Prochlorococcus marinus XMU1402: one gene and its partner. The protein of the gene in region 2 interacts with the protein of the main gene of each other region in a pairwise test. Links are inferred from orthologs where the notes say so. Each region holds a gene or a part of one and is shown on either strand. Other genes may lie near its edges.

Region 1 (10,850 bases), on a different replicon or contig from region 2:
AGAAAGATTTACTCTGGATCAAAAATTAAATGAGGCAGTTGTTGAGGCTTTTAATATTCTTTATAAAAAGAATTTAATTTATAGAGGTGAATATTTAGTTAATTGGTGTCCTGAATCTCAATCTGCCGTTAGTGATCTTGAAGTTGAAATGCAAGAAGTAAATGGTCATTTATGGTATTTTAAATACCCTTTACTTTCTAAAAGTGGTGAACACTTAGATAAGTACTTAGAGATATCAACAACAAGACCAGAAACTCTTTTGGGTGATACTGCTGTCGTAGTAAATCCTGATGATGATAGATATAAAGAATTTATTGGTGCCAAAGTAAAAGTTCCTTTCGTTAATAGAGAAATACCTGTTATCGCTGACTCACATGTTGATAAAGATTTTGGTACTGGATGTGTCAAGGTTACTCCAGCCCACGATCCAAATGATTTTGCAATAGGGAAAAGGCATAATTTAAAACAGATTAATGTAATGAACAAAGATGGAACTTTAAATATAAATGCAGGCAAATTTCAAAATTTAGATAGATATGAGGCTAGAAAGAAAATTATCAAAGAATTGGATAACTTAGGCCTTTTGACAAAAATAGAAGAGTATAAACATACTGTTCCTTTTTCTGATAGAGGCAAGGTGCCAATTGAACCTTTATTGTCAACACAATGGTTTTTGAAAATGGATAATATATCTCAAGGATGTCTTAATGAAATTGATTCTAAAAAACCATCATTTATTCCTCCACGCTGGGAAAAAGTTTATAAGGATTGGCTAGAGAATATTAATGATTGGTGTATCAGTAGGCAATTATGGTGGGGTCACCAAATACCAGCATGGTACGTTTTAAATGATTCTCAAGACTCAATAGAACAAAATACTCCATTTGTAGTTGCAAGAAATGAAGAAGACGCCTTAATCAAAGCTAATAAAAAATTTGGATTAAATATTAAATTAGTTCGTGATAAAGATGTATTAGATACTTGGTTTTCAAGTGGTTTATGGCCTTTTTCAACCCTTGGTTGGCCAAATACAAATCATCCGGATTTTAAAAAATGGTATCCAAATAGTGTTCTTGTTACTGGTTTCGATATTATTTTCTTTTGGGTGGCGAGAATGACAATGATGGGAAATACTTTCACGAGTAATATTCCTTTCAAGGATGTGTATATTCATGGTCTAGTTCGAGATGAAAATAATAAAAAAATGAGTAAAAGTTCAGGTAATGGTATTGATCCAATACTTTTAATTGATAAATATGGTTCCGATGCTTTGCGATTCGCTTTAATCCGAGAAGTTGCAGGCGCTGGACAAGATATTCGGCTTGATTTTGATAGGAAAAAAGATACATCTTCAACTGTTGAAGCTTCAAGAAATTTTGCAAATAAATTATGGAATGCAACTAAATTTGTATTAATTAATAAAACTTCCAATAATAATTATTCGCTCAATGAGAATGATGAAACCTCTTTAGAATTATGTGATAAGTGGATTTTATCTAAATTGAATCAGGTCAATATAAAGGTCGCTGCTTTGTTGAAAGAATATAAATTGGGAGAATCTGCGAAACTATTATATGAATTTACATGGAATGATTTTTGTGACTGGTATGTAGAATTTGCTAAACAAAGGTTTAATAATAAAGAAAATAAAAATAGACAAATATCTGAAAAAGTTTTAATAAAAGTCCTCAATGATATTTTGGTAATGATTCATCCTTTTATGCCTCATATTACTGAAGAACTTTGGCATGCACTGCAACTAAAACCAAATAAAGCGTTATTATCTCTTCAAAAGTGGCCAACCCAAGAAAATAAATTTGTTGATAATAAGCTTGATAACTCCTTCCAAAAACTCTTTGAAATTATTAGATTGATTAGAAATTTGAGAGCTGAATTAGCCCTCAAGCCATCAGAAAAAGTTCCTGTTTACTTAATTTCAGATAATGATGAATTAATTTATTTTTTAAAAATTTTAGTTGATGATATTCAAACTTTATCTAAATCTTCTGAAGTACTTATTTTTAAAAATAATGAAGTTAATAAAAAAGATTTAGCAAAATCTTTTTCTGGGATAATTAGTGATTTAGAGGTTTATTTACCTTTTCATGATTTTGTAAATTTAGATGCATTAAAGGAAAGGTTAAACAAGGATTTAAAAAAGGTGAATATTGAGTTAGAAAATTTAAATAAGAGATTATCTAATAAAAATTTCGTTGATAAGGCTCCAAAAGATATTGTTGAGGAATGCAGATTTAAATTAAACGAAGGTTTGGTACAAATGGAGAGAATTACTAAAAAACTCGAACTTTTGAGTTAAGAATGAATATATTTCTTGAAAATATTTATAATTTGTCGTTTTTTTTTAATACTGGAATTGGTATTCTTTCCTTTGTTTGTATTTATATTTTAATTGTTTTATTAATACTTCCAGCTTCTTGGTTATCTTTATTATCAGGTTTTTTATATGGCTCATATTTAGGATCAATTATCGTTTTTATTTCTGCTTCCATAGGAGCATCAGTGGCTTTTTTTGTATCAAAAAGTTTTTTTGCAAAAAAGCTAAAAAATCTTTTTAGCCGTTATCCAAAGTTAAGTGTTATGGAAAAAGTAGTAGAAAAAGGCGGACTAAAATTAATTTTTTTAGCGAGATTATCGCCGATCTTTCCTTTCAGTATTCTTAATTATTTCTATGGTTTGAATAATGTTAAGTTTAAAGATTTCACTCTTGGTCTTATTGGAATAATTCCTGGAACTTTTCTGTATTGCTCTATAGGTAGTTTGGCAAAAAGTCTTCAGGATTTAAAAAATGTACAATCACCAAATAATTTATATATGACCATCATTGGTGTTGTTTCAACTTCTTTAGTTGTATATTTTTTAGCTAAATACTCTAAAGAATATTTTGAAAAATCCTAAGAATTTAGTCTTTAATATTCCAATCTCTTATAGATGCAATTAAGATAAACCACAAAAGTCTAAATTTACCTAGCAAAGTTTTGTTAGCTTCTAATTCGATATATTTTGCTTGTCCACAGGGTGTTTTTATGTAGTTGAAAACTGTTTTCTTTGTCATAAGTCTTGCAAAAAATCTTGAAAATTATTCTTATATTTTATAGCTAAGATTTTAAGTTTTGTAATTAAAAATCATATTTTTCATTGACTCCTTTGTTGAATAATATTTTTTAAAATTTAAATTTTTTCTCCAGCTTTAAATCCTCTAAAGCATTTGAATCTTGGAAACCTAAGACTAAAAGCTACTGCATCTTTGGATTTAGTTTTAGCATCAGCTCTGATTTCTACAAGTTGACCAATTAGATGATTACGTTTTGACCAATATTCTTCTCTTTGGATATCACTAAATCCGCTTCCGCAGCTAAGACTGTATTCATCCCCATCATCTTTTCCTTCTACTAGGATTGCTCCCAGTCTACCTTTATTGCGACCTGTACCTTCCTCAACCGATACAACTTTTAAAGTGACTTCAATGAAAGGTTTTGCTTTTAACCAACTGTGTGTTCTTTTACATTCATACATAGCATCAGGATCTTTAATCATTACTCCTTCATATCCACCTTCTACGGCAGATTTATTCAGATCTACAAATCTTTTCTGTCCCTCAATAGTATCGAGATCTACATTTTCCCATTCAAGTGTTTGTATATGTTTTAGAAGCATAGAATATTTTGATACCCATTCTTTTACTAATAAACTTCTTTTTGTTTGACTAGTGTTCCAGCTCCCTTTTTGAAAGTTTTCAAGAGGACATAAGTCAAATAGGTGGAGAACTGCGTCTTTGGTTTCTTTGCCATCTTTTCTATGTACCTGTTTCATTAAATCTTGAAAGTTAGCGCTCATTATTTCACCATCGAGCACTAAGTCATAAGGTGCTGGGTTATCTTTTAAGACGTTTTCTATTTCGGAGATAATATGACCAAAATTATGGAATTGTTTTCCATTACGAGAAAACATTTCTACTTTGTTTTGTCTAATAATAGTTAAGACGCGTACACCATCTAATTTGATTTCAATTTGCTTTTTTCCTATCATTTTTTTTTCATGATTTGCACTGTCATGAGCTAAAGGACAAGAAAAAATAGGAATGGAATATTTGGGAAATTTCTTTGCTATTTTGTTGATTGTTTTTTCCGATACACCACATCTAAGATCTTTAATTAAAACTCGTCTATAAAATCCATTCCATTCTTCTTTTGTTGCAGATTCCATAGCGGTAAGAATTGCATCGCGAGCAGCGTGACCAGTAAGTTCTCTTTGAATAAGCTTATTGGCTAATTTTCTAAAATCTTCCCATAAAAAATTTTGACTTTTTTCAGTCTCTTTCTCAGGAACAATTTTTACACCAAAAGTTACCAATGGATCAAGTGCCATTCGAATACCTTCAAAAAAATCATCTAGACCTTCTTCCATTGCTTCTAAAATGATTTTTTCTTTATCTAATCTACTTGGGTGTAATTCTAATTGATGTATTATTTCTTCTTTAAACAATTTTTTTGCCTCACAAAATTTTTTAATTCACTTTAGATATTCTGTCTATTTTCCAATCATTGTCAGTTTTTGAGAAAGTAAAATCTAATGGAAGCTCATCTTGTTTGTCTTCTGATTTTAAATTCAAAGTTATTATGATTTGATCTTCTTGGACTCTAGGTCTTCCTGATTTTAAATTTCTGTATTTATTGAGGTTTAAACTAGCTAAAAATTTTAGAAAATCTTGGCGTTTAACATGTGTTTTATAAGTTTTTGTAGTCAAACCATAAGCAGCATCAATTCTGCCAGCAGCTATTTGATCAAAAAACTTTCTTACTAATGGATTAATTCCTCTAGCGCTTAAAACTAATTTTACTGCATTAAAAGTCCAAAAAGAAACTAGTACTGCTCCGCCAACTAATAATGCTTTAATACCGATATCTTTAACTAGTGTTGCATCCATGTTAATTTGAGTTTTTTATTACTTTAAGAAAAGAAATCGTTTTTGATGACTTTTTTTGTCAAAATAATACTAATTTTAATCCATAATGCCTTTAATTCCTCTTTTACCCTTATTTCATAGATTTAATAGTCAATATTTTGCAAATTCTTTAACGGTCAATAATCAAGCTTTAGTAAAAGTTAAATGGAGTGATAATAGATTAAAAACTACTGCTGGTTTTTATAAAAGAAAACGAATTAATGGTCTTGTAGATTCTGAAATTATCTTATCGAAACCTATCTTGAGTAAATTATCCACTAATGAAATAAACAGTACGTTATGTCATGAAATGATTCATGCATGGGTAGATAGGATATTAAAGAAAAATGAGATTCATGGTCCAAATTTCTTAGAAAAGATGCATGAAATTAATGAGAAAGAGAAGAATTTTCAAATTGCTGTAAGGCACTCATTTCCTATAGAAAGAAGAGAATTAAAATATATAGGAACTTGTAAAAATTGTGGTGAGAAATTTTTTTATAGAAAAAGAATAAAGAACATTGCCTGCAAAAAATGTTGTATAAATTTCTTTAATGGATCATGGAATAAAAAGTGTTTAATTTTGTTTGATTAGAAATAATAAGATGTGTTTTTGTTTCTATATTTGGAATTATTTATTTTTTAATGTACTTTATATTTTAAAAAGCATAATAATTTATGGATTCAAGGAGAATTAGAAATCTTAAAAATAGTTTTGATAGAAATATTGTTGATAAGCAAGTTGATAAAATTTTTGAAACTGGCAGACAATTCGTTGATGGAGTATCTGGTTCTAGGCCAGGTAAAAGAAGGAACTCAGATTTTCAAGGAATAACAAGTAAGAGTGTTAAAAAAGTAGGAAGATGGGTATCTGAAAAAGTGGATTTATTTTTTGATGAAGAAAATGATGATTGGAATGATAATAACTTTTATGATGATAACAGTGATATTAAGACATTTACTAGAGAATCAAATTCTTATGAATCTACTAAAACGTATTCAAAAAGACCTTTAGAAGCAATATCTTTAAGGCAACCAAAAAATTTGCAGACAAATGATCAAAAAAAATTACCTTATGGTATTAAAAGTAAAGATGAAGATTGGCCAGATGAAATGGATTTGAAAGTTGAAAGATGGCAAAGAGCTTCAGAAAAAGAAAATGATATTCAACGAAATGAATTAAACCAACGAGGTCAATCAAAATCAAGAAATCTTCCTAGATCAAGAAGGAGAAGAGTATAATTTCGTAAATTCTTTAATTCCTGAATAACCTATTAAATTTTCTAAATAAGGGTTGAATACTTCTCTAATAATCGTTAGTGGCTTTTTGTCTCGAAAAAATCTATAATTTCTTGACCAGAATGGGCCTTTAAAACAAAATTGATCTTCTAGCCAATTTGAATTAACAAGCGAAATTCGATCAACTTCTCTAAATAATTCTGATCTATCTTGTGTCAAATTCTTCCAAATTGGTTCCTCTTTAGCTTTTAAATTTTCATTCACTTCTTCTGCATTCCACCAACTTTCAGCCCATGCTAAGTTTTTATTATTGTTTTTAATCCATACTTGTCTTCTTATTAAAGGTCCATTCAACTGATTTAATTCTTTAGGACCCTCTTTAATGAATAGAGGATCTACTTGCATTGAAATTAGTTTAATTTTTGTCTCTTGATTAGTTAAAAGCTGTAGATGCCTGGTGGGGCTTCCATCCCCAAGCAGCATTAATTTCCATGGACCGGATATTTTTGGTAATGAATTTTTCACTAAAAAAGTAGAGGCTTTTTCTTCCCATAAAATTTTTGGTGAGTTAAAAAGTTTATTATTCAGTGCTCTGTGGAATTTCTTTTAAGATGATAACTTTTTTTCGACAAAAATATTTGTTTTTTCTTTCTTTATTTCTCTTATTTTTAGCCAAACAAGTAAAGCAGTTAAATCAGCTTTGCTAACCCCAGGAATTTTTGAAGCATCACCAAAATTTTTTGGCTTTATCTTATTCAAATTTTCTCTAGCTTCTAAAGATAATGTATCTATCTTTTCATAATTAATTTCTTGAGGCAGAGATTTACAGCTTTGACGATTTATTTGTTCAATGTTGTTTTTTTGTCTTTTAAGATAACCCTCGTATTTGATATCTATTTCAACCCCTTCTTGTATTGAAGAAGCTATATTTTTTTCAGTTAAATCATATTTAATTAAATCTGAATAATGAAAGTTTGGTCTTTTTAAGAGTTCTTTCAAAGTTGTTGAGCCTTTGATTTTTGATCCAGTGTCTAATTCTAGTTTTTTTGATATTTCGTCCGTGTTTTTTAAACGAGTGTTTTTTAATCTTAATTTCTCTTCTTCAAGGAGTTTCATTTTTTCTTGATAGACCGACCATCTTTTCTCATCAATTAGCCCTATTTCATAACCTAATGGGGTTAATCGTCTATCTGCATTATCTCCTCTAAGGGTTAACCTGTATTCACTCCTACTAGTAAGAACTCTATATGGTTCTTTGAGATCTTTGGTAATTAAATCATTGATCATTGTTCCTATATAGCTGCTTTCTCTAGTGAAGATTATTGGATCTTTTTTGTTTAGTTTTCTTGTCGCATTGACTCCTGCTACTAATCCTTGTGCTGCTGCTTCTTCATACCCAGTAGTTCCATTAATTTGTCCAGCGCTAAATAAATATTCAATTTCTTTCGTTTCGAGTGATGTTTGGAGTTGTGTTGCAGGTATATAGTCATACTCGACAGCATAAGCTGGTCGCAACATTTTACATTCATTTAATCCAGGTAAGGTTCTTAGAAGTTCTAATTGAATATTTTCAGGTAAACCTGTAGAGAACCCTTGAACATAAATTTCAGGGGTATTAATTCCTTCTGGTTCTAAGAAAATTTGATGTGATTCTTTATCAGCAAATTTAACGATTTTATCTTCAATTGATGGACAATATCTTGGCCCCTTACTATCAATAAAACCACCGTAAATGGGAGTTAAATGTAAATTGTCTCGAATTAGTTGATGTGTTTTAGTAGTTGTTCTTGTAATATGACAACTAACTTGGGGCATATTATTTTTGATATTTGGATCAAACGAAAAATATTTATCTGCTGCAGTACTTGGTTGAATATCTAATTCATCAAAAATGATACTTCTTTTATCAACTCTTGCTGGAGTTCCTGTTTTTAAACGTTCTGTTTTGATACCAATTTCGTGTAAATTTTGAGTAAGACCTTTTGCTGCTTGTTCGCCCGATCTACCAGCTGACATTGATTTATTTCCTATCCATATTCTTCCTTCTAAGAACGTACCAGCTGTGATGATAACTGATCTTGTTGAATAATAACTACCAAAGAAAGTCCTTACACCCTTTATTCTTTTTTTTACGATTTTTTTTGAGTTCAATCCAATTTCTTCAGTTTTTCCGATATCTAGTTCAGTAATCATTGCTTCTTTTAATGATAAATTATCTGTATTTTGAAGTATTTCAATCATCTTTTTTGAGTATTCTCTTTTATCTGTCTGAGCTCTTAATGCCCATACAGCTGGACCTCTACTTGCATTTAATATTCTTTTTTGTATAGCTGTCTCATCAGCTAATTTACCAATAATTCCACCTAATGCATCAACTTCATGTACCAACTGACTTTTTGCCGGGCCGCCAACAGCAGGGTTGCAAGGTTGCCATGCAATCCTATCTAAATTGATTGTAAATAAGGCTGTAGAAAATCCTAATTTTGCTGTTGTTATAGCGGCTTCGCATCCTGCATGTCCTCCACCAATAACGATGATATCAAAAGATTCATTTGTTGAGTGTTGATATTGCATTTTAGGATCGATTTAATTAGCTAAATTCCTAAATCTCGTAAATTGAGGTTCAAATAATAATTTAACAGTTCCAACGGGTCCATTTCTATGTTTAGTGACAATGATTTCTGTAATTCCTTTATCTTCAGTCTCTGGATTGTAGTATTCGTCTCTGTAAATCATTAATACTAAATCTGCGTCTTGTTCAATAGATCCTGATTCTCTTAAATCGCTTAACATTGGTCTCTTATTTGTTCTAGACTCTACCCCTCTACTAAGCTGAGATAAAGCTACTACTGGTACATTTAATTCTCTGGCCATGCTTTTGAGACCTCTTGTTATCCGAGAAAGTTCTTGCACTCTATTATCAGGGGTTGATCCTTCCATCAACTGCAGGTAATCAATCACAATTAATCCAAGTTCTTTTTTTTGTTCAGCTATTAATCTTCTGCACAGAGATCTCATCTCTAAAACACTTAAGTTAGGTTTGTCATCTATAAATATTGGTAATTGACCTAATGAATTGATACCTTCTCCGAGTAATGGCCATTCATCTTGTTGTAATCTTCCTGTTCTTAGCCTGCCACTCTCGATTCCAACTTCCATAGAGAGCAATCTATATGTCAATTGTTCTTTACTCATTTCAAGACTAAATACACACACAGGTAAATCTTGCGATTGTGCAACATTATTTGCCATATTAAGAACTATTGAAGTTTTCCCCATTGAAGGTCTTCCAGCAACAATTATTAAATCACTTCTTTGAAAACCTTGAGTCATCCCATCAAGGTCGTAGAAATTAACTGGAATACCAGCTACTGAAGTACCTAATGATCTTGACTCTATTTCATTGAAAGTACTTGTAAGGATTTCAGCTGCTTGAGTCAGGCCTTTTGAAGGTTTTTCTTGGCTGATTTCAAATATTTTTTGCTCTGCTTTATCTAGAACTTCATTAGTATCTTGAGTTTGATCAAAACCTAGTTGAACCACTTCATTCCCAGATCTGATAAGTTGCCTTCTCATGAATTTGTCGTTAATTAAATTAGCAACTTGTTCTATGGAAGCTGTAGAGGAAACATTTTCAACTAGTTCTACCAGTTTGCTGTTTCCTCCAATTTTTTCTAGTGATCCATTATCTGCTAACCAAGCACTCATTGACGTTAAATCAGTTGGTTTACCCTGGGTATGCAACATTAATGCTGTTTTATAAATCTCTTGATGGGCATTTATATAAAAAGCTTCAGGTTTAATTAAGTCTGCAATTCTTCCGATCGCGTCTGGATCAAGAAGTATGCCCCCAAGAACAGCTTCCTCTGCTTGAACATTTTGAGGAGGTACTAATCCAGAGTTTTCAGTATTAAAATCCTTTTTAAAGTTTTTATTTTTCCCATTATTTGGAAAAGGTACGGAAACCATATCTTTAATTGCTTAGATATATACTCTGGCTACTTTTCAAAATAATGCAACAAATTGATTAACTTGTTACTTCAATATTTACTTCTGCATTTACTTCTGGATGTAATTTTATTTTTGCAATAAAGGAACCTAAATTATGAATATCAGGAACAGTAATGTTTCTTCTATCAATTTCTTTTTTAGTTGCCGCTTCTATCGCTTCGGCAACATCCCCATTGGTAACCGTTCCAAAAAGGACACCATCTTCTCCAACCTGTTTTTTGATAGTAAACCTACCTATTGTAGATAATGCAGTTTGGAAATCTAAAGCTTCTTGCTTTAATTTATCAGCAGCGATTTTTTCTTTTTCTTTCTTCCTCTCAATTTGTTTAAGGACTGCTGGTGTTACATTCATTGCCTTGCCATAAGGTAATAGAAAATTTCTTGCATATCCTGGTGCTACATCAACTAGATCTCCTTCTTTACCTAGTGATGCGATTGATTCAGTTAATGCGACTTGTACTCTTTTAGCCATGAAAATATTGAACAATATAGTTAATAATAAGACCTAGAGGGTAACTTTACTTTTTTTGCAAAACCAAATTTCGCAAGAATCTTAATATGTTCCCATGTTATGTCTATCTGACCTTTAAATAATCCTTGTTTTGCCGAATTGGGAAATGCATGATGGTTATTATGC
Region 2 (10,906 bases):
TTAGGCTTGAGATTCAATGCCCACAACATATTTGTCTTAGTATATTCATGTGCACAATATATGAGAGTATTTTTTGGTAAAGATTTGATTTTTTCTAGTGAAGAATACATTTGTTGATAAGTTCCTTCAAAAATTCTTCCACAGCCTCCAGAGAACAAAGTATCACCAATAAAAAGAATAGGATTTTCCCCAGTCAAAAAGAAGGCAATATGTGAGCTAGTATGCCCTAATACTTCAATTATATTTACTTCTTCACCTAAAATATTTAATGTCTCTCCATCCTCTACTGACACATTTTGAAAAGGTATTCGCTTTTTTTCTTTAGAGGAAGCAATCACCTTTACATTTGGCCATCTTTCAATAAGAGACTTCGTACCTCCAATATGGTCTGAATGATGATGAGTTTGCAAAATAGCTTTTAAGTGAAAATTGTTTTCATCTAAATATCTAATTACTGGTTCGTGAACAGATGGATCTACAACCACAACGGATTTATCTTTTTCCCACAACCATATGACGTTATCACTTAAAACTCTAAGTCCGATTATATTTCGAGCTTTATTAAAATCCATTGTTAACTTAGAATGAAGAGTGCTTGGAAGAAATTGATCTATGTTTACTATAGCTTTACCGAAAGGAGCTCTGTTAAAAGATTCAATTTCAACTTTTAAAAGAGCTGGATTAGATTTCTCTGACGCTTTGGACGCAGAAAATAGATCATTAACCTTCGAATCAAATTGCAAACGGGCTAAAGCTTTATTAGTAAGAAATGGAGATGTTCCTGTTTATGTAAGTTATGGTCAGGCTGATTTGGGTATTGTTGGTTACGACGTTCTAAGAGAATCTGAATTAAAAGTTGCAAAGTTATTAGATTTAGGATTTGGGGGTTGTCATATGTCGTTGGCGGTTAAGAAAAATAGCAATTATTTAAAACCAACTGATCTTCCAGCAAATTGCAAAGTAGCAAGTAAATTTATAAAAACAGCAAGATCTTATTTTGAAGAATTAAGTATTCCTGTAGAAATAGTTCATTTGACTGGATCAGTCGAGCTTGGCCCAATTACAGGTATGGCAGAGGCAATAGTTGATTTAGTAGCAACCGGAAAGACGCTTAAAGAGAATGGTTTAATAAAAATAGATGATCTTTTCTACTCGAGTGCAAGACTTATTGGAAATCCTTTATCTATGAGGTTAGATGATAATCATCTCAGAGATACAATTTTATCAATAGAATCAATTAATGTTATAGAAAAATAGCTTAATGTTTAATGATTTTAGAAGGATTAAAAAGTTAGGTAAATATTTAACTAAAGATAAAAAAACAATCTATCTAATCCTGATAGTTTTGTTACCCGTTTCCTTCTCTGGAGCTATTCAACCATTATTAGTTGGTCAAGCAATTACCATTCTCAAGAACGAAACTACAGATGTTTGGCTAAGTAAAACTCTCTTTGGACAGTCTATCAACGCCATAATCTTAACCTTGCTTGTTTCGGTTATTTTAAGATTAGTTTTGCAAGGATATCAAACCTACAATATCCAAGCAGTCGGACAAAGATTAACTGCAAGAATAAGAAGAGAACTGTTCGATCACTCAATATCTTTGTCTCTTAGGTATCACGATAAAATGCCTGTAGGTAAATTATTAACGAGATTAACCAATGATGTTGATGCTTTAGCCGAGGTTTTTGGTAGTGGAGCAGTTGGAGTTATTGCTGACTTTGTAAGCCTGATAGTGATTTCATTGACAATGTTTTCGATTGATCGAGGACTCGCAATTTTACTACTCTTGACTCAAATCCCAGTTTCATATTTCATTATTTGGCTTCAAAAACGCTATAGAAGGGCGAATTATCAAGTAAGAGAAGAGTTGTCTCAACTTAACTCTGATTTTCAAGAGAATATCCAAGGTCTAGAAGTCGTTCAGATGTTCAGAAGAGAGGCTTTTAATAGTAAGAAATTTTCTAATACTGGAGATGCTTATAAGAAAGCAGTAAATGGAACAATTTTTTATGACAGTAGTATTTCAGCATTTATAGAGTGGATTTCGCTTGCCGCAGTTTCCTTGGTCTTAGCGGTTGGAGGGTATTTTGTTACTTCTGGAAATATTGGTTTAGGAACATTAACAACTTTTATTTTATATTCCCAAAGACTCTTTGAACCTTTAAGACAGCTTGCTGAGAGATTTACTCAGATTCAAGGAGGTTTAACAGCCGTTGAGAGAATAAATGAATTATTGGATGAAGAAATTCAGATTAAAGATTCTATTTCCGCAAAGCATTTTTTAAAAGATGCTCAAAATGCAAATAAGCAATTTAAAGGTAAGATTCAATTTAAGAATATTGACTTCTACTACAAAGAGGGTGAATATATCCTACGGGATTTATCTTTCATAATCAATCCAGGAGAGCATGTAGCTTTTGTAGGCCCAACTGGTTCAGGTAAAACAACTATAATTAGATTATTATGTAGATTATATGAACCTCAATCAGGCCAAATTCTAATCGATGATATAGATATAAAAGATATTCCCATAGCAACACTTAGAAATATGTTGGGAGTAGTTTTACAAGATACCTTTATCTTTAGTGGAAATGTTGCAGATAATTTGAAACTAAATGCGAATATAGACAATCTTGAATTAGAAAATCTTTGTAAAGAATTAGGATTAAAAAGTTTATTAAAAAAATTACCAGATGGTTTGAACACTTTTCTTAGAGAAAGAGGAGGAAATCTCTCTTCCGGAGAAAGACAACTTCTCTCAGTAGCACGTGTAGCAATTAGAAATCCTGTTGTTTTGATAATGGACGAAGCTACAGCGTTTATGGATCCCTCTACTGAAGCTACTTTGCAAAAAGATCTTCAAAGAATTCTTAAAAAAAGAACAGCTTTAGTAATAGCTCATAGATTAGCAACTATTGAAAGTGCTGATAAGATCTTAGTTTTAAAAGGGGGATCATTAGTTGAAGAGGGAACACATAGTCAATTAAGAATGAAAAAGGGTTTATATTTTCAGCTCTCTGAGCTTCAACAAAAAGGATTTGTTAACTTTTAATGATTTTTAGAAACCAAGGTTCATCAATAAAAAAATCCAATATTATCCCTAAAGATAAACTTTTAGATATCTATGGTTTGAATTCTTATGAATTCACTCAAAAAAATAAAGAAGAAATTTTTGTATGTAGTAAAACTAAAGATCTAGATCTTATTGAACTAGATCAACTTTTGCAAACTGTTGGTTGGAGCAGACGACCAATAAGAAGGGTTAAAAGGGCTCTAGAATTTAGTATTTTAGTTGTTGGTTTATGGCGTCATGACGATAATTTTCCTAGGCTAGTAGGATTTGCAAGATGCACTGGCGATGGAATTCTAGAGGCGACAGTTTGGGATGTAGCCGTTAATCCTGTCTATCAAGGACTAGGATTGGGTAAAGAGTTAATGAAATATATCCTTAAAGAATTAAAAAATATTGGCATTTCAAAAGTTACACTTTTTGCTGATGCAGAGGTGGTTTCATTTTACAAAAGACAAGGTTGGATACTAGAACCAAGAGGCTCAAAATGCGCTTTTTGGTATGCAAATTAATTATTACTTGTAATAGTCAGAATATATAGATTTTGTGGATTCGCCTTTTAACCATCTTCGTCTAAAGTTCCAGTTCTTTAATGCTTGAAGGAAAATATTAGTCCTTTCCCATTTTCTTGAACTTGTAAAAATAGGTAAATTTAATTGCTGTAGATCTTTTTTATTGTTTAATCTCCTAAAAAAATCTACGTCCTCCATTATAGGAATCTTTCTAAAACCATTATTCCTAATATAAATTGATTTATGAATTATTAAACCTTGATCACCATACGGTTGTTTAAAATATTTACTTCTTAAATTTACAAGAGTTTCGAGAACTCTATAAATAATCTTTTTGTTATTTATTTTAAATTTAAAATAGTAAATACTATTCTTATTTCCCTTCAAAAATGAATTTGTTTTTCTAAACCAATCATGAGTTAATCTTGTGTCTGCATGCAAAAATATGAGCCATTCTCCTTTTGAATTCCTAGCTCCAATATCTAATTGTAAACCTCGATTTCTTTCTTTGGATATTAATACTTTCGCTCCATAAATATTAGCTATGTCAATAGTTTTATCTTCACTACCACAGTCAACAATAATAATTTCTCCGTCTTTATCAATAGTCGACAAGTCTGAAAGCAATAATGGCAAATTATTGGCTTCATTGATAGTGGGGACGATAATTGAGATTTTAGACAAGTAGATTACGTTCTATTTTCAATATCAATAATTGTATCTATATCTATTTTTTTTTCTAAAAACTTATATTTCAATTTTTTAGAAACAAAATTATCAATTGTATTTTGAAGAACATTTTCTGTCCCCCACTTAATATTGATAAAAGGTAAATAAATATGCGATGACGTTATTTTTTCTGATAAACCAATAAGCCAATATCCTCCGTCATTGGATGGTCCTAAAATAAGATCATTTTGTTGAAGCTCTCTTAGGGTATTTAATATATCTTGATGGCATAAATCTGGAAGGTCAGTACCAATAAAAATAATATTTCTGATATTGTTTCTAGCACAAAATTTTTTGTTGATAATTATTTGCCTTTTCATTTTTTCTCCCAAACACCCTTTGCCCTGTAAATTAAATTTTTTGATACCTAATTCTCTAGACCATTTTCTACAATTACTAACCCCCAAACCAGATATGGCAATAGAAATATCGATTAGTTTATTTCCTTGGAGAAATTTTGCGACTGAAATAGTGTGTTTGGTCATCACACTTTGTACTTTTGCAGAATTACTTTTACCTATATCTTTGGATAATCTTGTTTTGCATCTTCCAAAACCATGCCATTTTGCCATGATAATAAGTAATGCTTTATCCAATACTTTAGTGAGATTTAAAATAATTATATGCCTAAAAAAAAATATAAAATTTATCTTTATAAAGATAGTTGATGCTTTGTTAAGTAATTTTAAATTTGTCGTGATCTTGTGATTTGATAATGGCCAATTATTAAATTCCAACTAGATTAATAATCTAGATAATAAAACTTTGCAAGCAACAAATCCTATTTGGGCGGAAGTTCAACAATTACTCCAAAAAACTTTAAGTAAGCCTTCATTTGAGACATGGATAAGGCCTGCTAAATTTAACTGTTTTGAAAATGGCCTATTGACCTTAATCGCTCCAAATACATTTTCCAGTGATTGGTTAAGAAAGAATTATTGTGAAACTATTGAAAAAGCTGCAAAAGAAATCTGCGGCCATGATGTAAAAGTTGTTTTTAAATCTGAAACAAATACTACCAGCGATTTAATAAATGAAGAAAAACCTAACGAACAGAACAGTAATCATAAAATAAGATCTTTTTCTAGTATTAACCAAAATAATCCTTCAAAAAGTCAATTCAAAAATCCTAATGGTTTAAATTTACGTTACGTATTTAAAAGATTTGTTGTAGGTCCAAATAGTAGGTTGGCTCACGCCGCAGCTTTAGCAGTTGCCGAATCTCCTGGGAGAGAATTCAATCCATTATTTATATGCGGAGGAGTAGGTCTTGGTAAGACTCATTTAATGCAAGCAATAGGCCATTATCGAGTAGAAATAGATCCAGAAGCAAAAGTTAAATATGTATCCACCGAAACTTTTACTAACGATGTTATTAGTGGTATTCGTAGAGATGGAATGACTGCTATTCGAGATAAATATAGAAATGTAGATTTGATTTTAATAGACGATATACAGTTCTTAGAAGGCAAAGAGTATACACAGGAAGAATTCTTTCATACTTTTAACGCTCTTCATGAATCTGGAAGTCAAATAGTTATTGCAAGTGATAGACCCCCAAATCAATTGTCGGGAATTCAAGAGAGATTAATTTCTAGGTTCTCAATGGGGATGACTGCAGATATTCAACCACCTGACCTTGAGACGAGGACGGCCATTCTTCAAAAAAAGGCAGAACAAGAAAGCATGAGTCTTCCCAGAGATTTAATCCAATTTATAGCAGGAAGATTCACTTCCAATATTCGAGAATTGGAAGGAGCCTTTACTAGAGCTGTTGCATTTGCATCAATAACAGGCTTGCCAATGACAGTCCAATCAATTGCTCCAATGCTTGATCCGAATAGTGTTGGAGTAGTTGTTACTCCAAAACAAGTTATTAAAAAAGTGTCAGATTTCTTTAAAGTTTCTACTGATGAATTGATTAGTTCAAGTAGGAGAAAACCAGTAAGTCAAGCTAGGCAAATAGGCATGTATCTTATGCGACATGGAACAAATCTAAGCTTACCAAGAATTGGAGATGAGTTTGGGGGGAAAGACCATACAACAGTTATGTATGCTATTGAACAAGTTGAAAAAAAATTGTCTATTGATCCTAATATTGCAAGTCAAGTTCAAAAAATAAGGGATTTACTTCAAATAGATTCAAGAAAAAATTTATAATTTTTACTGTTAATCAGAAGTAAAATTTCTAGGATCTTGATCATATCTATGCCGGAAAGGTATCTTATCTATTTCATTGATATCACTAAGAGATTCAATTTTATTTAATGATTTCCTTAATAACCTTGCTGAAATAATTGGCATATCTCTTGGAACTGAGATCCTATTTTTTAAGTATCTTAGAGAGATTCCTGAAAGTTTTTTAGGGATCAATACTTCTCCTGTTATCATATGAGTCAAAGCTGATCTCAATGATTCCTCAAAGGATTCTTTATTGTATGGGTTTACTTTTATTAAATTGTCTTTATGCTTAATTACTCTTTTAAGAGCAATTTTTGCGAAATATTTTGAATCATAATTTTTATTTAATTCATAACTACCTAGACCCTCCCCGGTATCTATTAGCTTAGAAAAAGTAATCTGTTGTTCATTGCTTTCTTTATAACATCCTCCCATTTGTGGGGGTAGATCATGAGAGTGAGTATGAAAATCTCCTTGAGTGCCTCTATAAGCACTTGTCCCTTCAAAAAGAGTAAGCCAGTTATCTACATGACAGTAATTAGATCTTAAATTAAACCCTTTAAAATAAATCAGTGAGGCATTTATTCTCTCCATATAGGGAATAAAAATTATATCTCCAACACCAGGCTCTACATCACCTGTATTAGATACTGATGGATCAACAAAACCTGATTTTGATCTGCTCAAGATTTCATCGAGTTTTGAAATGGATTCTTTAAATCTTTTTTTTCTTAAAGAATTATCTATAAAATTTGAGCTTTCTCGGCAGAGCCAATTACACCAGGACCTGAAAATTTCTCTTTCCAATTTTCTAATATTGAGAAGGTGACTAGATGTTATAAAAGATCCTAGTGCTCCAAATTTATTTTCTAAAAAAGCTATTATATCGTCGCTTTCTGTTATAACTTGCCCTTTAAATTCAATTGCAGGTAATTTCCCCGATCTTACTTTTTCAAGGAACCAACTTTCTTTTTGACCGTAGCAAAACATGTTTATTTTTTTGACTCTGTATGGAATTCTCTTGAATTCAAGCCATAACCATATCTTCTGACAGTAAGGACACCAAGAATGCCTATCCCTATAAAGGGTAACTAATACATCATTTTCACTATGCCCAAATAATCTTAAATTTGCGTAGGAATTATTTATACCATGAACTCTATCAAGATCTTCAACTTCAAATTTATTTAAATCATCCCATGTCAAAATCCCATTCATTATCCAAATTAAGGTTATAAACTAACGTTATAATAGTTGATTAAAAAAAGTCTTGAAATTTGAATTTGATTTAATTGTTGTTGGCGCTGGATCTGGAGGTCTCGCGGCGGCTAAACGTGCGGCTAGTTATGGAGCAAAAGTCGCAATCATAGAAGTAAATCAAATAGGAGGAACTTGTGTGATAAGGGGATGTGTTCCTAAAAAATTGATGGTTTATGCAGCTAAAAGTAAAAAAAATATGGATTCTTCTGAAGGATATGGATTAAAAAATGAAGGTATTAATTTTGAATCGAATATTTTATTGAAGAATGTTAGAGAGGAGGTCTCTAGATTAAGTAATTTACATAGAAATTCTTTAAAAAAATTGAAGGTAACTGTTTTTGAGGGCTTAGGAAGATTTACGACTCAAAATGAATTAGAAATTATTTGTCCAAAAACTAAGAAAATTAAAAATAAAATAAGTTCCAAAAAAATTCTTATTTCAGTTGGAGGTAAACCAAAGAAATTAAATATTCCCGGGGTAGATTTGGCATGGACTAGTGATGATATTTTTGAATTAGAAAAGTTTCCCAAATCAATATTAATAGTAGGAGGAGGATATATTGCTTGTGAATTTGCTTCTATTTTTAGAAATTTAGGTACTGAAGTTACTCAATTAATTAGAGGTCAACATTTACTTAATGGTTTTGATGAGGATCTTTCTTCATGCCTAGAGGAATCAACTACTTTTACTGAAATCAATATAATATCTAATACTGAATTAAAGTCCATCAACAGAGTAAATGGAAATTTGGAATCTACCCTAGACTCGGGGGATAAACTCCTAACTAATAATATTCTTATTGCTACAGGAAGAGAACCAAATCTTTTGCCTCTAAATTTAGATTTTCTAAATCTAAAAATGGATGGCCAATATTTAGATGTTAATGAACTTAATCAAACAAGCAACGCAAATATTTTTGCAGTTGGCGATATCATCAATAAACCAAATTTAACTCCAGTAGCAATAGAACAAGGGAGGGTTTTTTCGGATAATTTTTTTAATGACAAAAAAAGAAGAGTAAATTATGAATATATCCCTAAGGCCGTTTTTACCATTCCTGAAATTTCAACAGTTGGCTTAAGTGAGAAAAGAGCTAAAGAGATTTACTCTGAAAAAAATATAAAAGTTTTCAAATGTAAATTTACACCTATGTCTAATACCTTTAGAAAGAATAAATCAAAATGTATGTTGAAGATTGTAGTTCATAAGTTAACTGACAAAGTCCTAGGATGTCATATGTTTGGAGAAACATCATCTGAGATTATTCAAATGGTATCAATTTCATTAAATGCAGGGATAACAAAAAAAGACTTTGATATTACTATGGCTTTGCATCCAACTATCTCAGAAGAATTTGTGACTATGTATGGATAAAATTATGAATTAGAAAATTTTAATTTTTCTTGAACAATAAGAAACACTATAAGTAATGCAAAGTAAATAAAAAAACCTATCCTTAATTCAGAAAGGAAGTTAAATCTACACAGGAAAAGTATCTTATCGAGAATGTAGAAAATATAAAGATTAAGCAAAATAAATCCTTCAATTCTGGTAATTTTCCCTTTGCTCCAAAAAATTGGTAAACATGCAAAGGTAGTTAAAACCATAAAAGGCAAGTCAACTTTTATTAGACTTTGTTCGATTACTAAACCTTTAAATCCTGAAAAAATACTGCAACTTCCAAGGATTAAAAGTTGATTGAGCAAATTGCTTCCTATTACATTACCAATAGCAAGATCTGTTTTGCCTTTAAATGCAGCAATTATTGAAGTTACTAATTCTGGTAAAGATGTTCCAGTGGCGACGATAGTTAAACCTATAACAATTTCATTTACACCCAAAAGAGTAGCAAGCTTTTGAGAACCATTTACTAAAATATTTGAACCAAAGCTTAAAAGAAATATTCCTAATATTAACTTCAATAAAATATTTAGCTTCCCTTTATAGTTATCTTTTAATTCTTTTATCTCTGGTTCAGCATCTTTTGTCTCCTCTCCTTTCTCATTAATGGTATTGATTTCCCATATTGTATTTAAGATTAAACAAAATATTAGAAATATCCCTGCTTGCAATGTTAATAAGCCTGTTGATGACATCGCCCAAACTGCACAAGAAATTGCCATTAAAAGAGGCACATCTCTTCTGACTATTCTGCTTTTTACCTTAAGAGGTTTTATCAATGAGCTTATACCCAAAACAACGAGAACATTAAAAATATTGCTTCCAATTACATTGCTTGCCGCAAGCGAGTCACTGCCTTTTAAAATTGAGCTTAAACTTACTAACAACTCAGGAGAGCTTGTTCCAAGAGAAACAACTGTTAACCCAATTACTATTTGAGGTATTCCTAAAATTAAAGATAGAAATATGGCTCCTTGAACAAAGAACTCTCCTCCAGCAAAAAGTAGAACTACGCCTAAAACTATTTCTATTATTGGAAATAAAAAATCACTCATATTTAGGCTTTTATTTAGATAATAAAAAATTTCATAATTGGTATATAACTATCCTCGAATATCTATAATTTATTGTCAATTTTAATTTGCTGTTAAAATTGATTAAATAGAAAAAATTTTGAAGACTTTAACCATAATAAAACCTGATGATTGGCATTTGCATTTAAGAGAAGGTCTTGTATTACAAAATATCATTCATTTTACTTCAGACTATTTTGGAAGAGCCATTGTCATGCCAAATACCAAAAGTCCCATAATATCAATCAATAGCGCTATTTCTTATAAGAAATCTATTGTTGAAGCGTTACCAGAAAGTTCTAAGTTTGAACCACTTATGACAATCTATCTTACAGATGAGACTGATAAAGAGGAACTAATAAATGGTTTTAAAAATAATGTCTTTTTCGCAGCAAAATTGTATCCTGCCAATGCCACAACAAATTCTAGTCATGGAGTTAGGAAAATAGAAAATCTATATAAGATCTTTGAATTAATGCAAGATTCTGGAATGCCTCTTTTAATTCATGGGGAAGTGACTGATTCTGAAGTAGATATATTTGATAGAGAAGAAGTTTTTATAGATAAAGAACTCTCTCAAATAACTAAAAGATTTCCAAAATTAAAAATAGTTTTAGAACATATAACTACCTCTTATGCAGTGAATTTTGTTCAAGAAAATAATATTGGAGCTACT

The links.
Region 1: the proteins of dnaA (region 2) and dnaB interact in binary tests that used the Escherichia coli proteins (3 or more experiments, as listed by UniProt). The link is inferred for Prochlorococcus marinus XMU1402 from one-to-one orthologs.

What each region holds. Positions count from the first base shown.
Region 1 is NZ_JAAORD010000002.1:583,841-594,690, reverse strand. The notes cover bases 7,981-10,850. They hold dnaB (replicative DNA helicase), read right to left. Parts: upstream 10,172-10,850; coding sequence 8,789-10,171; downstream 7,981-8,788. Other genes in these bases: HA141_RS09395 (acyl-CoA desaturase), read right to left, coding at 10,706-10,850; rplI (50S ribosomal protein L9), read right to left, coding at 10,230-10,685; mnmG (tRNA uridine-5-carboxymethylaminomethyl(34) synthesis enzyme MnmG), read right to left, coding at 7,981-8,776. Outside these bases: HA141_RS09450 (valine--tRNA ligase), read left to right, coding at 1-2,317; HA141_RS09445 (TVP38/TMEM64 family protein), read left to right, coding at 2,320-2,916; HA141_RS09440 (hypothetical protein), read right to left, coding at 2,921-3,073; HA141_RS09435 (ATP-dependent DNA ligase), read right to left, coding at 3,190-4,503; HA141_RS09430 (hypothetical protein), read right to left, coding at 4,526-4,945; HA141_RS09425 (SprT family zinc-dependent metalloprotease), read left to right, coding at 5,031-5,558; HA141_RS09420 (RNA helicase), read left to right, coding at 5,642-6,205; HA141_RS09415 (chorismate lyase), read right to left, coding at 6,185-6,760; more of mnmG, read right to left, coding at 6,809-7,980. UniProt on the Escherichia coli protein: The main replicative DNA helicase, it participates in initiation and elongation during chromosome replication. Travels ahead of the DNA replisome, separating dsDNA into templates for DNA synthesis.
Region 2 is NZ_JAAORD010000001.1:544,589-555,494, forward strand. Bases 4,351-7,276 are described here. They hold dnaA (chromosomal replication initiator protein DnaA), read left to right. Parts: upstream 4,351-5,079; coding sequence 5,080-6,474; downstream 6,475-7,276. Other genes in these bases: HA141_RS03105 (TIGR04282 family arsenosugar biosynthesis glycosyltransferase), read right to left, coding at 4,351-4,886; HA141_RS03115 (glutathione S-transferase), read right to left, coding at 6,484-7,276. Outside these bases: gloB (hydroxyacylglutathione hydrolase), read right to left, coding at 1-572; hisG (ATP phosphoribosyltransferase), read left to right, coding at 613-1,257; HA141_RS03090 (ABC transporter ATP-binding protein), read left to right, coding at 1,262-3,055; HA141_RS03095 (GNAT family N-acetyltransferase), read left to right, coding at 3,055-3,585; HA141_RS03100 (TIGR04283 family arsenosugar biosynthesis glycosyltransferase), read right to left, coding at 3,589-4,269; more of HA141_RS03105, read right to left, coding at 4,275-4,350; more of HA141_RS03115, read right to left, coding at 7,277-7,713; gorA (glutathione-disulfide reductase), read left to right, coding at 7,766-9,130; HA141_RS03125 (calcium/sodium antiporter), read right to left, coding at 9,133-10,212; pyrC (dihydroorotase), read left to right, coding at 10,331-10,906. UniProt on the Escherichia coli protein: Plays an essential in the initiation and regulation of chromosomal replication. Binds in an ATP-dependent fashion to the origin of replication (oriC) to initiate formation of the DNA replication initiation complex once per cell cycle.